2 regions of the Trinickia sp. genome follow, and region 2 is predicted to be linked to the other one. Evidence: riboswitches for the same ligand, from Rfam matches in the RefSeq annotation. Region 2 holds a riboswitch; the other holds the start of a gene.
What was found. A riboswitch is a leader RNA that binds a small molecule or an ion and turns the genes downstream of it on or off. The one in region 2 is predicted to bind cobalamin.
Positions count from the first base shown of each region.

Region 1 (7,695 bases), on a different contig from region 2:
ACGAATACGATGCCCGCCAGCGCGGCCAGCGCAAGCCAGATGGCGATCGCGCGTTGCGCATTCATGGCCTGAGCCTCCGCCGAGCCGCCCAAAGCACGATGAGCGCCCCGCTCGCGCGCGCACGCGCGCTACTGCTGTTGCCAGCCGAGCGTGATGAACGCACTGCGCCGCGGCGTGTTGTAGGTATAGGCGAGCTCATAGTGCTTATCGAAGAGATTGTCGATCTGGGCGGCCACGTACCAGGCCTTCGTGATGCGGTAGCGCGCCGAGAGGTTCACGACGCCATATCCTCCCAGGACAGTGCCGCTATCGTTGCGCGCGCCGCTCGCGATCCACTCGCCGCCGACGCGCCATGTGCCGATGCTCCGGTTCGCCGCAAACGATGCGAAGTGCCGCGCACGCCGGTTCAGATCGACGTGGGCATCTTCGTCGACGGGGTTTTGCACCGTGAGCGCTGCCCGGATATCGGTCTTGCCGAGGTGACCGCGCCACGATGCCTCCAGGCCCTGCACCTTCGCGCGCCCCACGTTCTTCGCGATATAGAAGAGCCCGCCTTGTGTCGGCACATAGTTGATGAGGTCGCTGTAGTTCGTCTGAAAGGCGGTAAGGCGCGCCACGCCGAATGCATCGGAAGCATACTGCAGCGCCGCCTCGAGAGCATGACTGCGCTCGGGCCTGATCGATCGATTGCCGCTGCCGGGGTAGTACAGATCGTCGAAGCTCGGGGCCCGGAACGCGCTCGCATAGCTGAAGCGCGCCCCCCAGTGCTCGGTGATGTCGTATCCGTAGCCGAGGTAGTAGGTGTTCGCGCCGCCGAAATCGGAATACTGATCGCGGCGCACGTTCGCCTGAATACGGCTCGCGCCGAATCGGCCCGTATAGCCCGCGAATGCCGAATCGACGCGCCGCGCGGGCGCGGCGAAGATATCCGACTCGAGCGATTGATCGAGATGCTCGTAGCCGAGTTGCAGCGTATGGTCCGGCGACAGCTTGAAATCGTTCTGCCACGTGTACTGGCGGTTGTTCGTATCGAAGCGGTTGTCGTAGACGCCGTTCGTTTTCTCGACACTGCGATCGTCGCCCTCCGCTACGGTGAAGTGGGTGGTCCACCGATCGCTCAGCTTGCTGTTCGCGAATACGGAGACCTCGCGCACTTTGCTATAGAGGTTGTTCAAATCGGCGGGCATTCCGAACGGGTTGTCGAAACTCGCGTTGCCGTTCGATTGAAAAAAGCGCACGCCCGCGTCCCACGTGTCGCTGAACCGATGACGAATCGCCGCCGACACCGTCTCGTTGAGGTAACCGTTCGCATTGGGATTGGCATTCGGAGCAAGCGCCGGGTCGATCGACGAAAAGCCATCGTTCTTGAAGCGCGAAACATCGAAGCTGAAGGTCGTCTTGCCTTCCTTGTCCAATGCGCCATCGACACCCGCTTCCTGCGTTTGCGTGTGATAGCTGCCGTAGCCGAGCGAAAAATGAAAACGCGGCGGATGATTGCCGCCGTCTTTCGTGAAGACCTGCACGACGCCTCCCATCGCGCCCGAGCCATAAAGCGCTGAGACGTCCCCGTTCACGACCTCGACATGGTCGATTTGCGACAGCGGAAGCTGCGCGATCTGCGCCTGCGCGAGACTGACCGAATCGACGCGCACCCCGTCGATCAGCACGAGCGATTGCGTCGGCGAGCCGCCGCGCAGCGTCAGCGACGCATTGCCGCCGGGCCCGCCGTTACGAATGAGCTGCGCGCCCGGCGCGAGCGACAGCAGCCCCGGCAGATCGATCGCCGTCGAATCCTCGATATCTTGCCGCGTAAAACTCGTGGTTTGCGGGATCGCATCGGCGAGGGCCTGCGGCGAACGCCGCGCCGTCACGACGATCGGCTCCAACGTGCCAAGGGTCGAATCGGATGCGGTGGGGGTGGAGATGGAACCTGAAGCCGAAACCGTCGACGAACTCGACGGTGAATCGAAGGCGGCCGATTGCGCGAGCGCGGCAAGCGGCAGGCCTGCGAACGCAACGCACGCCGCGCGGGGCATGGACAAGGACATCGTTGGTATTCCCATGGGTCGGCAGGCAGCCCGCTTCCCCGCAGGCCGCCCCGTCATGAGCACGCCCCGAAACACGCGATGCAGCATCGCGTTGCCGTCGGGAGCGGCGCTCCCCCTTTGGCCGGTATCCGGGCTGACGAGCTCTCGAATCCGCCTTCCCACGCGCCAAGGCGCGCAGTGGCTTCGGATCGATTTCGCCGCGACGAACGCGGACGACGCATCGCTTACCGTTGCGGGGGCAGCACAGGTTGACGCGCGAAACGCCGCACGCTCCCTGTTTCCCGTTTAACCGCGCGCATCGGAAACGAACGCGCGGGCACCAAAGTGCCGCAAGTGTAGGAGCGGGCCCCTTGAGCGTCAAGAATCGACCGTTTTGGCGTCTCGGGCGGCAACATCGGCACAAATCGACAGGATGTTGTTACGTCTCGAAACGAGACAAGGATCGGACGCTCGCGTATTCCGCGCTAAAATGCGCAAGTCTTTAGAGGACGCAGCAGATGCTCACCGAACTCGAAACCCTGTCACACAACATCGGCCGGCTGATCGCGATCAACGAACGCCATCAGCAGGCCCGCCACGCGCTCGAAGAGCAGCTTGCGCAATTGCGCGCGGAAAACGACTCGGCCCGCGCCGAGCTCGAACTCCTGCGCGACGAACGCAATGCCTTGCAAGTCGAGCGCGATACATTACTTGCCAAGATCGACGATGCGCAGGTGCGCCTGAACGCCATTCTCGAAAAACTGCCGCGCACGAAGGGCCCGTACGAAGGCGATAACCAGCTCGATCTGCTCGCCGAACCGGGCGAGCGCGAAGCGCCGCACGGCAATTCGGCGAACGCGGCGGCTCAGCAGGGAGAAAACGCATGACGACGAAGCAGATCGAAGCGACGATTCTCGGGCAGACGTACCGTCTTGCGTGCTCCCCCGAAACCGAAACGCAACTGCTCGACGCCGTTGCGCGCGTGGACGCCGAAATGACGAAAGTCCGCTCGGTGAGCAGCGTGCGCGGCACCGATCGCATCGCAGTCATGGCGGCCCTCTCGCTCGCGTCGGAACTGGTCAAGCTGCAAGAAAGTATCCGGCATGGGGAAGCATTCCCGGCCGAGGAAATCAGGCGTACAATGCGTCAAATGAACGAACAGCTTGGCGCGGTGCTGGAGCAAAGCGAAGCGCGGTAGCCGTTGCATGAGGCACGACGCTTCGAGCACCGGTGGTTGTGACTGTTCGGTATGTTGAGCTTTACACAAGTTTTACGGCTTCCCTGCCTGGTTCGCCAAGGTCATAAATTCCTTGAACCAATGCCATGTGCACGGTTGCGGAAATTTGCAGCACGGGTGTGCGCGTCACTCTGTCTGATGTACCCGAAGTGCGGCTAACTGCGACCAATTCTGAACTCCCGGTTCAGGATGCCGGCCTAGCGGCTAAGGCGGGGACTTTATTCGACGGCATCGGTTCTACCGATGCCGTTTTCATTTGCGGCGCGAGAAGGCCAAAACTACCGGGCCGTGTTGGTTTCATCCACCGTTGAACGCATTCAATCGATCCTATGCGCTATTGGCTGATGAAGTCCGAACCGGACGAAGCGAGTATCGACGATCTCGCCACCGCTTCCTCGCGCACGCTCCCCTGGACCGGCGTACGCAACTATCAGGCGCGCAACTTCATGCGCGATACGATGCAGCTCGGCGACGGTGTGCTTTTTTACCATTCGAGCTGTCCCGAGCCCGGCATCGCGGGGATTGCCCGCGTGGTCTCCGGCGCCTATCCCGATCCGACGCAGTTCGACCCCAAAAGCGTGTACTTCGATCCGAAATCGACACGCGAGTCGCCGCGCTGGATGCTGGTCGACGTCGAGTTCGTCAAGAAAATACCGCTCATTTCGCTCGCCGAGCTGCGCAAACATCGCGAGCTCGCCGACATGCGCGTGCTGGCGAAAGGCAACCGCCTGTCGATCACACCCGTCACGGAAGCCGAATGGCGCTTCATCACCGAACGGCTGGCGTGAACCTCATCCATCGATTTTTCCAAGAAAAAGGACCTGAGAGATGACAAGAACGACCGCCACTGTTTTCACGCTCGTTGCCGCCGCCGCACTGACGTCTGTTGCCCCATTCGCAACCGACGCGGCGCGCGCGGCCACTCCGCCGTCCGCGGAGAGCGCGCCGGCCGGTGTGTTGTCGCTGTCCGCGCAGGCGAGCGACGAAGTGCCTCAGGATGTCGTCGACATCACGCTGTTTTACGAACAGGAAGCCGCCGATGCGGCTTCATTGACGGATGCCCTCAACAAACGCACGGCCACGGCGCTTGCGCAGGCAAAGAGCGTGAGCGGCGTGAGTGCACATACGGGCGCGTTTTCGATCTATCCGTCGACCGATCGGAGTGGCCGCATTTCCGCCTGGCGCGGACGCACGGAAGTCGTGCTCGAATCGCGCGATTTCGCCGCGGCGTCGAAGCTTGCAGGGCAAATGAATACGTCGATGCAAGTCGCCAATGTCTCGTTTTCGTTGTCGCCCGAAGCGCAGCGCACGGCGGCCGAACACCTGACCCGGCAGGCGATCGACTCGTTCCGCAAGCAGGCCGAATCGGCCGCGCAGGCCTTCGGTTACAACGGCTACACGATACGGCAGGTCAACATCGGTCAGGAAGCGCCGCCGCCGAGACCGCTCTTCGCCATGCGCGCGATGGCTGCGGCGCCAGCCGCGGAAGCGGCGCCGCTGCCCGTCGAAGGGGGCAAGGCTCGTGTGAGCGTGAATGTCTCGGGTTCGGTGCAAATGACGCGGTAGGCGCGGTTCCCGCTCATTGCCGGCTTGCGCTGGCGCCAGCCAGCGCTGCCGTCCGCGCTGCCGCCTCAGCGGGCAAGCGCGGCAGGCGCCTTGTCCGCGCGACGGTACGACCACGCGAACAGCACGATGCCCACGACGATCATCGGCAGCGAGAGCCACTGCCCCATCGACATGCCGAGCGCCAGCAGCCCGAGGAAGTCGTCCGGCTCGCGCGCGAACTCGACGATGAAGCGGGCCAGCCCGTAGCCCATCAGAAACACGGCGGAGGTTGCACCGACGGGCCGTGGCTTGCGCGAGAAAAACCAGAGCACGAAAAAGAGCACGATCCCTTCGAGCGCGATCTCGTAGAGCTCCGACGGGTGCCGCGGCAGCATATGGTACTTGGCGAAGATTTCGCCGAGATGCCAGCGCGCCGCGAGCTCGGGATGCGCGATGAGCCAGCGCGCGTCGTCTTCCGTCGCGTTCTGAAACAGCATCGCCCACGGCGCGTTCGGATCAGTCACGCGGCCCCAGAGTTCACCGTTGATGAAGTTACCGAGCCGGCCGGCCGCGAGCCCGGCGGGCACCATCGGCGCGACGAAATCCGTCACCTGCAGCCAGGTGCGCTTGCGCTGGAACGCGAACAGCATCATCGCGAGCGTGACGCCGAGAAAGCCGCCGTGAAACGACATGCCCCCCTGCCAGACCTTGAAGATGTCGAGCGGATGCATGAAGTAGTAGTCGGGCTTGTAAAAGAGCACGTAACCGAGCCGCCCGCCGACGATCGTGCCGAGCACACCGTAGAACATCATGTCGTCGATATCGCGCACGCTCCAGCCTTGCGCAGCGACATGCGGCAACCGCAGGCGCAGCCGGCCGACGACGATCGCCATCGTGAACGCGGCGAGGTACATCAGGCCGTACCAGCGCACGGCGAGCGGTCCGAGATGGATCGCCACCGGATCGAAGTTGGGATGAATCAGCATCGTATAGGCTTAATTGGCATAGAACGGTTGATCGACGGGTAGGACCGCGACGGCCGGCCCGCGCCCGGGTGGCGGCGGCGCGACGCCACGGTCATGCCGACGCATTCGCACCGGCGTTCGCCGCCAGTGCCGCGGCGTGACCATGCACGACATCCAGGAACCCGGCCAGCACGGGACTGACATCGGCCGTGCGCCAGACGAGCCCGGTCTCGACGATCGGCGCGCGCTCGGCCAGCGGTCGATAGACAACACCGGTGCGGCGCAAGTTGCGCAACGATTGCGGCACGAGCGCCACGCCCATGCCTGCCGAGACCAGGCTGACGATCGTTTGCATCTGAATCGCCTCCTGGCCGATGCGCGGCGTGAGCCCCGCGGCACCGTAGCAGCCCGTAATGATGTCATAAAACCCCGGCGCCAAACGACGCGGGAAGATCACGAGCGGCAACTGGGCCAGATCGGCGAGCGTCACGGGTGTCTCGTCCCATTCGGGCGGCTCCCCATGCCGATTGCGCGAGCGCACGCGCGCGGCAGTGCTGGGCAGCGCGGCGATAAGCGGCTCGCGCATGACGGGAAGGTAGGTCAGCGCCGCCGCGTGTCGCGGCGGCAAAGGCGCGATGACGAGCCCCGCGTCGACGCGGCCCGCCACGAGCTCGTCGATCTGCACGTCGCTCGTCGCTTCGGCAAGCTGCAGCCGCACACCGGGGTAGCGTCCTGCGAATTCGCGCAGAAGCTGCGGCAACAATCCGTAATCGGCCGTCGAAACGAACGCCAGTGCCAACGTACCGGCCTCGCCCCGCGCCAGGCTTTGCGCGAGGGGGCGCAGGCCCTCCGCCGCGGCCAGCAGCTTGCGCACCTCGGGCAGCAAATCGGCGCCTACCGGCGTGAGCTCGACGGTACGCTTCGTGCGCGCGAAAAGCGCGACGCCGAGTTCCTCCTCGAGTGCGCGGATAGCTTGCGAAAGCGGCGGCTGGGTCATCGCCAGCCGCTTGGCGGCACGGCCGAAGTGCCGCTCCTCGGCTACGGCGACGAAGTAACGCAATTGCCGCAGATCGGGCGTCATGGAGGGCTCCCTTCCCTTTCGGGTTTCGATCGTCTGATATGTTTTTCGACTTAATCAGCCCTCAATAATATATTGGACACGCGTATCGAGTCAGGGCATTCTGGCGCCACCCCACGCGAGGCTGCTGCGGCATGCGGCCAATGCGCCCGCATCAGGCTTTGCGTGCACGGCATCTACAGGCAATCGAACGAACCCGGAGTCCCCATGGCTTACAACCGTCGCTCGCAAAACATCACGCAGGGCGTTGCCCGCGCGCCGAACCGCTCGATGTACTACGCGCTCGGCTACAAGAAGGACGATTTCGACAAGCCGATGATCGGCGTCGCCAACGGTCATTCGACCATCACGCCTTGCAACGCGGGCCTGCAACGCCTCGCCGATGCCGCCGTGAGCGCCGTGAAAGACGCGGGCGCCAACCCGCAGATATTCGGTACGCCGACGATCTCCGACGGCATGTCGATGGGCACCGAAGGCATGAAGTACTCGCTCGTCTCGCGCGAAGTCATCGCCGATTGCATCGAGACTTGCGTGAAGGGTCAGTGGATGGATGGCGTCGTCGTCATCGGCGGATGCGACAAGAATATGCCGGGCGGCATGATCTCGCTCGCGCGCATGAACGTGCCCGGCATCTACGTCTACGGTGGCACGATCCGTCCCGGTAACTGGAAGGGCAAGGATCTGACGATCGTCTCGTCGTTCGAGGCCGTCGGCGAATTCACGGCCGGACGCATGTCGCAGGAAGACTTCGACGGCATCGAGCAAAACGCCTGCCCGAGCACCGGTTCATGCGGCGGCATGTACACGGCCAATACGATGAGCTCGTCGTTCGAGGCGCTCGGC
Region 1 covers NZ_JBMRBK010000024.1:168,203-175,897, forward strand. The annotation lists gene ACO1XS_RS06650 (FecCD family ABC transporter permease) at 1-65, opposite strand, end outside; gene ACO1XS_RS06655 (TonB-dependent receptor plug domain-containing protein) at 129-2,048, opposite strand; cobalamin riboswitch at 2,151-2,386, opposite strand; gene ACO1XS_RS06660 (ATPase) at 2,546-2,914, shown strand; gene ACO1XS_RS06665 (cell division protein ZapA) at 2,911-3,225, shown strand; RNA gene ssrS (6S RNA) at 3,303-3,484, shown strand; gene ACO1XS_RS06675 (EVE domain-containing protein) at 3,594-4,052, shown strand; gene ACO1XS_RS06680 (SIMPL domain-containing protein) at 4,093-4,830, shown strand; gene lgt (prolipoprotein diacylglyceryl transferase) at 4,896-5,795, opposite strand; gene ACO1XS_RS06690 (LysR substrate-binding domain-containing protein) at 5,887-6,855, opposite strand; gene ilvD (dihydroxy-acid dehydratase) at 7,060-7,695, shown strand, end outside.
Region 1: another riboswitch for cobalamin. It lies ahead of ACO1XS_RS06655 (TonB-dependent receptor plug domain-containing protein); the one in region 2 lies ahead of ACO1XS_RS01670 (HoxN/HupN/NixA family nickel/cobalt transporter).

Region 2 (7,695 bases):
CGGCAGGCTCGGCCTCGACCGACGCCGTCAACGTCAGCCAGTTGCAATCGGTCGAATCGCAACTCACTCAAACGCAAAGCAATTCGCTGCAGTGGGACCCGACGGCCAACGGCGGAACCGGCGCCTATAGCGCGAACCATGGTGGAACCGGTCCAAACGTGATCACGAACGTTGCGCCCGGCACGCTGAGCTCGACGAGCACCGACGCGGTCAACGGTTCGCAACTCTTTACGACGAATCAGAACGTCACCACGCTCGCGACGACCGTCAACAACATTCAGAATGGCGCGGGCATCAAGTACTTCCACGCCAATTCGACGGCGGCCGACAGTCAAGCCGTGGGCACCGACAGCGTCGCGATCGGGCCGCTCGCGGTGGCGAGCGGCTCGGACAGTCTCGCCGCGGCGAACGGCGCGCTGGCGCAGGCCGCCAACGCGATGGCACTCGGCGCACAGTCGACCGTTTCGGTGGCGGGCGGTGTCGCGATCGGCTCCGGCTCGGTTTCCGATCGGCCGGTGAGCTCGTCACAGGGATCGATCGCGGCCGGTAGTCAGGCCATTCCTTTCAACACGCAAGACGCAACGCTGCTCGGGGCGGTCTCATTCGGTAATGCGGCGGCCGGCAGCCAGACTTACCGGCAGTTGACGAATGTGGCGGACGGCACGGGACAGAACGATGCCGTGACGGTCAGACAGCTCTCCGGCGCGCTGCAGGCGTTCTCGGTCTCGGCGACGAGGTATTTCCACGCGAACTCGTCCGCGACCGACTCGCTGGCGATCGGAGCGGACTCGGTCGCCGTCGGGCCGACGACCGTCGTCAATGGCGATAACGGCGTCGGCATGGGCAACGGGGCAATCGTGGGACAGAACGCTCCTGGCGGCGTTGCAATTGGCGAAGCCTCGACCTCGGGACAGGCCGATGCCATCGCGCTCGGCAGCGGTTCGACGGCGAACGGCGCTCAGTCCATCGCACAAGGCGCGCACTCGAATGCCGGCTTCGCGGGCGGCGTGGCTATCGGCTCCGGCGCGACGAGCAGCGCCGTCGATGCCCTGGCATTGGGCTCCGGCTCGAGCGCATCGTTCGCCAATAGCGTGGCATTGGGTGCCGGCTCGGTGACGACGGTCGGCGCGTTGAGCAGTTACATCGCCTACGGGTTGAGCACGCCGCAATCCTCGGTGGGCGAGGTGAACGTCGGTGGCCGCCAGATCACCGGCCTCGCCGCGGGCCGTCTCGGCACCGATGCGGTCAATGTCTCGCAGTTGGAGGCGGTTCAGCAGCAGTTGACTACGCTGATCACCAACAGCGGAAACTTCTCGTCGACGCCGGGCGGTTCCGGCGGCAGCACGACGCCGCCGGTGTCGACCGGGTCGAATTCTTCGGCGGGAGGATCGGGCTCGGTCGCCTCGGGGTCGAACAGCACGGCCGTGGGCAATAACTCCTCGGCAACCGGTAACGGCACCACGGCGGTCGGCGTCGGTGCCAGCGCGACGGGCAACGGATCGACCGCGATCGGTTCGGGCAGCAACGATGGCGGGCGCACGAACGTGGTGGCCGTGGGATCGACCACGTCGTCGCGACAGATCATCAACGTAGCGGCCGGCACAGCGGCCACCGACGCGGTCAACGTGCAGCAGTTGAACAATGCGATGTCGCAGGCCAACGCCTATACCGACAATCAGATCGCCGGGATTCGCAACAATCTCGACTCCTATCGGCGCGATGCCGACGGCGGCGCGGCCACGGCGATGGCGGTCGCGGGCCTGCCGCAACCGACGGGTCCGGGCCGGAGCATGGTCGCGATCGCGGGCAGCGTCTATCGCGGGCAGTCGGGCCAGGCGCTGGGCATTTCGACGATTTCCGAGAACGACCATTGGGTTTACAAGGCGGCGGTCTCGACCAATACGCGTGGCAGCTATGGCGCCGTGGTCGGTGCCGGATATCAATGGTGATGAGTCTGGCTCGATGGGGGGCGAGGGGATGCGGCGTTGCCCGCCTCCTGGCCTGTCTCCCGTTCGCCGCAACATGAATTCATAGGGACGCCAAGAAAATGAATATTCGATCCGTTACGGCAACAGTCGGCGCGCTCTCGTGCCTGATCGGTCTCGCCGCATGCGTGGGCCCGTCGACCGACGCCTCGTTTCCCGAGCACAGCGTGGCCACGTGGCCCGATGGCACGTTTCCCAACGTCGATAACCTGCGCATGGTCGAGCCCGGCATGACGAAGGGGCAGGTCTATCCGTTGATCGGTGCGCCGCATTTTCATGAAAGCGTCTTTCATGTCCGTGTGTGGAACTACCTGTTCCATTTCCGCACGGAAGACAAGACGCTTACATGCGAATATCAGATCGCATTCGACGATCATGGGCGAGTGAATCGGACGCGATGGAACGATCAGCAGTGCGAACGATTTGCACCTGCTAAGATCGCGGACGGCGTCGATCGATCGGACACATCGGGGAAGGTTCAATGAAGGGTATCGCCGGGAGATACAGAGTAGCCGCGGCATGCGTGCTCGCGGGGGTGTCGATGCTGGCGCATGGTGCGCAGGCGGGCACGTCCGCGGACGAACTGCTTGGCGACGCGCAGCGCGTGCTTGAGCAAATCGATGCGGGCCGATATGCGACGGTCTGGCAGCAGACCGCACCTTTCGTTCGCGCGAAGTACGCTGCCGATGCATTCGAACGGGGCCTCTCGCAATCGCGCAACGCGCTGGGCACGGTCGATCACCGCGGATGGGCATCGGTGACCCGCCTGACTTATTCGCATAATCAGGCGGTGCCCGACGGCCTCTACGCGAACGTCGACTATGCGACATGGCTGGCAGACGGTCGTGTCGTCTATGAAAAAGTCAGCTTCCAGCTCGGCAGCGACGGCCGATGGTATTTCACCGGTTACGAGCCGCGGCAGAGTCAGGGCGTTGCAGCACAGGCGCAAGTCGGCCAGAAATGAACGATCGGCAATTCGGCTCCAGCGCCGCTGAAGCACGCGATGCGACGCCATCGAGGGCGAGCGGCACGGTGCCCGAGGCGTTCGATGCGGGCCCGCGGGCGTCGAAGATTCGTCGGCATCTCGAGGCGGGCGAATTGATCGAGGCATCGGAGATGCTTTCCGATTGCCTGGAGCTTGCTCCCAACAATGCCGACGTTGCTACGTTGCAAGCGCAGCTGCTGCGGCTGTGCGGGCGCTACCAGGAGGCGGGCGAGTGGGTCGATCGCGTGCTGGCGGCAGTGCCCGCCCACAGCGGGGCTTGCGTCGAAGCTGCACGTCTGGCGGCGCTCACCGGGGCAACGGATCGTGCATTCGACTGCTTCGAACGCGCGCACCGCGCGGTGCCCGATGCAACGGACTGGTTCGCCGAGTGGACTGCGCTTGCCCATGCGGTAGGGCGGACGGATATCGCTGCAACCGTTGCTGCTCGATGGTGCGAGCTCGCCCCCGATTCCGCGCACGCGTGGTTCTCGCTCGGCCTCGCGCATCACGAGGCCGGGGCGCTCGATGCGGCGCTTGCGGCGTACGAGCATGCCCTCTCGCTCGATGCCGGCGTTTCAATGCTGCGCAATAACCTCTCGGCGCTGCATTACACGCGAGGCGAATACGACGCGGCGTTGAAAGTCGGGAGGCAGGCGCTTCGCGCGGAGCCCAATCATCATCTCGCATGGACGAACCTCGCCAATGTCTGGCTGAGGTTGCGCGAGCCGGACAAGGCGTTGATCGCCGCACGGCGCGCCGCAACGCTGGCGCCTGATTTCGCGCTGGCGCAGCTTGCCTTGAGCAATGCGGCCCGCGAGTCGCAGTCATGGGCCGAGGCGTTCAATGCGATCGTGCACGCGGCGAAAATATCGGGCGCGGAGCCGAAGATCCAGTTCTCGGTCGCGATGCTGCAGTTGATGCAAGGCGACTTCGCAAACGGCTGGATCAATTTCGAGGCGCGCTGGAGCGGATCGCCCGAGCTTGCGGGCAAGGAGGCGTTTTGCCCAGGCCAACGCTGGCAGGGCGAAGCGCTCGAGGGCAAGACGCTGCTCGTCTGGGGCGAGCAGGGACATGGCGATGCCATCCAGTTCATTCGCTTTTTGCCGTCTATCGTCAAACACGCGCGCGATGCGGGCGGGAAGGTCATCTGCTGCTGTTTTCGTCCGCTGTACGAGCTTTTCAAGCGAAGCCTGGCAGGCTGTGATGTCGAGGTCTTGCCCAGCGATCTCGAGCGGTTGCCCCACTTCGACTACCACCTTCCGCTCGCGAGCTTGCCGCTCGTGCTCGGCGTCACGCTCGAAATGCTCCCCGCACCCGCGGCGTACCTGGTACCGGACGCGGCCCGCGTCGAACGTTGGCGTGGCGAAATCGGTGGGAGCGCTCGCCTGAAAGCGGGCCTCGTGTGGACGGGCAGCCGCAATCATCAGCGCAATTCCGTGCGCGCGGTGTGCCCGGAGCGCTACGCCGAAGCCTTCTCCCGCATCGACGGTATCGATTGGTATAGCTTGCAACCCGGCGCAGCCGAGGACGTCGAGCGCATGGAACGCGCGGGACTGCACGTCGTCGATCGAACGAGCGAGTTCGCGAGCTTCGACGATACGGCCGCGCTCATTGCCAACCTCGATGTGGTCGTGACCGTCTGCACGTCCGTTGCGCATCTGGCCGCCGCATTGGGCCGGCCCACGTGGTTGCTGCTCGACGTCAACCCGCACTGGGTATGGATGACGGAGCGGCGGGACAGCCCGTGGTATCCGAGCGTCAGGCTCTATCGTCAGCGCAACTATCGGGATTGGACCGCACCGCTGGCCGAACTGAGGGCCGACCTCGAACAGGCAGCCCGGCAACCGGCGGTGCAAGGAGCCGGCGCGCGTCCTTGACGCTCGCTGAGCGCGCCCTTACACTCGCAGCCAATCTGGTGCTCGCGCGCGCATTCCTGCGTGCGCAGTTAAACGGGAAACAGGAGCGCGTCCGGGCGAACGATGCCGGCACGATCGACCTGTGCTGCCCCCGCAACGGTGAGCGAACGCATCGCGAACGCGATGCAGAGCCGGCTTCGATGCATGCACGCAAGGCCGTGTATGCAGGCAACCACTGCGCAAGAAACAACACCACTCGCGCGGGAAGGTGAAGCGGCGCTTTCGTCAGCCCGGATACCGGCCAGAGGGAAGGCGGATGCCGCGGTGGGCGGCATGCCAGCCGGGACTGCTTCGCTTCGCGCTGTCATTGCGTCATCGCACCTCGTTTTCCTGCTTCGATCAGGTTCGGCTTCGCCGTTGGCCGGCACCGGGCAATGGAACGAGCGGTGCGATATCTCGCGTGGTGGCGCAAGGGCGGGGCACGTCCATGTCAATCCGTCTCGATCTCCATAAGGGGACCGCCGTGCTCGAGTCCATCGCGGGGCTTTTCAACGATAGTTCCACTGCGTTGCGCAACAAGGTGGCAGGCATCTATGCCGTGCTGCTCGTGTTCAATCTAGGGGCCTGGGTCTGGGCCTTCGTCGCTTTTCGCGGTCAGCCGGTTTTGCTCGGCACCGCATTGCTTGCCTATACGTTCGGCCTTCGCCACGCCGTCGACGCGGATCATATCGCCGCAATCGACAATGTCACGCGCAAGCTGCTGCAGGAGCGGCGCAACTCGCTCGGCGCGGGCTTTTTCTTCTCGCTCGGGCATTCGACGGTGGTCGTGCTCATGTCGATTGCCGTTGCGCTGACGGCGTCGACACTGACGGCACATTTCTCGCAACTGAGGTCCATCGGCGCCGTCATCAGCACCTGTGTGTCGGCGTTCTTTCTGCTGATACTGGCTGCGGCCAATATGGCGATCCTGCTTTCGATGTGGCGCACGTTTCGCGCGGCGCGTCGCGGCGAGCCCATCGTCGAAGAAGACCTGGACCTGCTGCTCGGCGGGAGAGGCCTGCTTGCGCGCCTGTTCCGACCGCTTTTCAAGCTCGCATCGCGCAGTTGGCACCTCTATCCGATCGGTCTCCTGTTTGGCCTGGGCTTCGATACGGCCACCGAAGTCGCGCTCTTCGGCATTTCGGCCACGCAGGCATCCGGCGGCATGTCGGTCTGGTCCATCGCCGCCTTGCCGCTGCTTTTCACGGCCGGCATGTCGCTCGTCGACACCACCGACGGCATTCTGATGACGGGCGCGTATCGCTGGGCCTTCGTTCGGCCGATTCGCAAGATCTACTACAACATGACGATCACCTTCGTCTCCGTCGTGGTGGCGCTCGTGATCGGCAGTGTCGAAGCACTCGCCCTTGCCGCGGACAAGCTCCAGCTCAAAGGTGCCTTCTGGGATTTCATCGGCAGCGCCGCCGACCGTTTCGGTTTGCTCGGCTATTTCGTCATCGGCATTTTTCTGTTCAGTTGGGCCGTGTCGGCGTTGATCTACCGCTTCAAGCGCTATGACGAAATCGACGTGACACTGTCGGCCTGAGCTTCGGCTCGCGAGACATTTTCGAACGATATCGAGGTACTCATGCACACTTCCATGCGCAAGATCCCGGTCACCGTCGTGACGGGCTTTCTCGGCAGCGGCAAGACCACGCTGCTGCGCCATATTCTGCAAAACGCGCGCGGTGCGCGCATCGCGGTCATCGTCAACGAGTTCGGCGAACTCGGCATCGATGGCGAAATCCTCAAAGGCTGCGGCATCGGCTGCGAGGAGGACGGCGCCGCCGGCGCGCTCTATGAGTTGGCCAATGGGTGTCTTTGCTGCACGGTGCAGGAGGAGTTCTTCCCCGTCATGGAAGCGCTCGTCGAGCGCCGCGACAGTATCGATCACGTGCTCATCGAGACGTCGGGCCTCGCTTTGCCGAAGCCGCTCGTTCAAGCCTTCAACTGGCCCGCCATCAAGAATGCTTTCACGGTCGATGCGGTCGTGACCGTCGTCGATGGGCCGGCCGTTGCGAGCGGTCAATTCGCGGCGGACCCGTTGGCCATCGAGCGCGAGCGTCGGGCCGATCCCAATCTCGACCACGAATCGCCGTTGCACGAGCTGTTCGAAGACCAACTGTGCGCGGCCGATCTCGTGGTCCTCAACAAGACGGATCTGCTCGACGATGCGGGGACGGCCGCCGTCGAGGCGCTGGTGCGCGAAGAGATTCCGTCGCATGTGAAGGTCGTGCGTGCACAGCAGGGCGAGCTCGATTTGCAGGTGCTGCTCGGCCTTCAGGCCGCGTCCGAGGAGACCATTCATCTACGCGTGGACCACCACGGTTCCGTCGACGATGCCGATCACCATCACGACGAGTTCGACTCGGTCGTGGTCGAGGGCAGCGTGAGCTCGCGCGAGCATGCGCTTGCGGCGCTGGCGCGGCTCGTCGAGACGCATACGATCTATCGCGTCAAAGGGTTCGCAGCATTGCCGGGCGCACCGATGCGGCTCGTGATCCAGGGTGTCGGGCGCCGCTTCGACAGTTATTTCGACCGCCGCTGGCAGGCCGGCGAGGCTGCCGCGAGCCGTTTCGTGCTGATCGGCGCGGACCTCGATGCAACCGCGCTGCAACGCGCATTCGACGCCGCGCTTGCCGCGCCGTTACAACCGGCCTGACGCCTCATGCATTTGCTGCGAACCGTCCCTGGGGGCTTCGTCGACGATACCGCCGGCGTGGTGCGAATCGACCAGCGTCCGGCCGATATCGTCGTCATGAGCTCTGCCGATACGACGCTATCGTTGCTGGCGAGTGTGGTCGAGCGGATCGGCGCCGGCTTCCCGAGC
Region 2 covers NZ_JBMRBK010000010.1:21,905-29,599, forward strand. The annotation lists gene ACO1XS_RS01650 (YadA-like family protein) at 1-1,949, shown strand, start outside; gene ACO1XS_RS01655 (outer membrane protein assembly factor BamE) at 2,048-2,470, shown strand; gene ACO1XS_RS01660 (DUF4019 domain-containing protein) at 2,467-2,949, shown strand; gene ACO1XS_RS01665 (tetratricopeptide repeat protein) at 2,946-4,847, shown strand; cobalamin riboswitch at 4,867-5,146, shown strand; gene ACO1XS_RS01670 (HoxN/HupN/NixA family nickel/cobalt transporter) at 5,314-6,411, shown strand; gene cobW (cobalamin biosynthesis protein CobW) at 6,466-7,527, shown strand; partial or broken gene ACO1XS_RS01680 (cobaltochelatase subunit CobN) at 7,534-7,695, shown strand, end outside.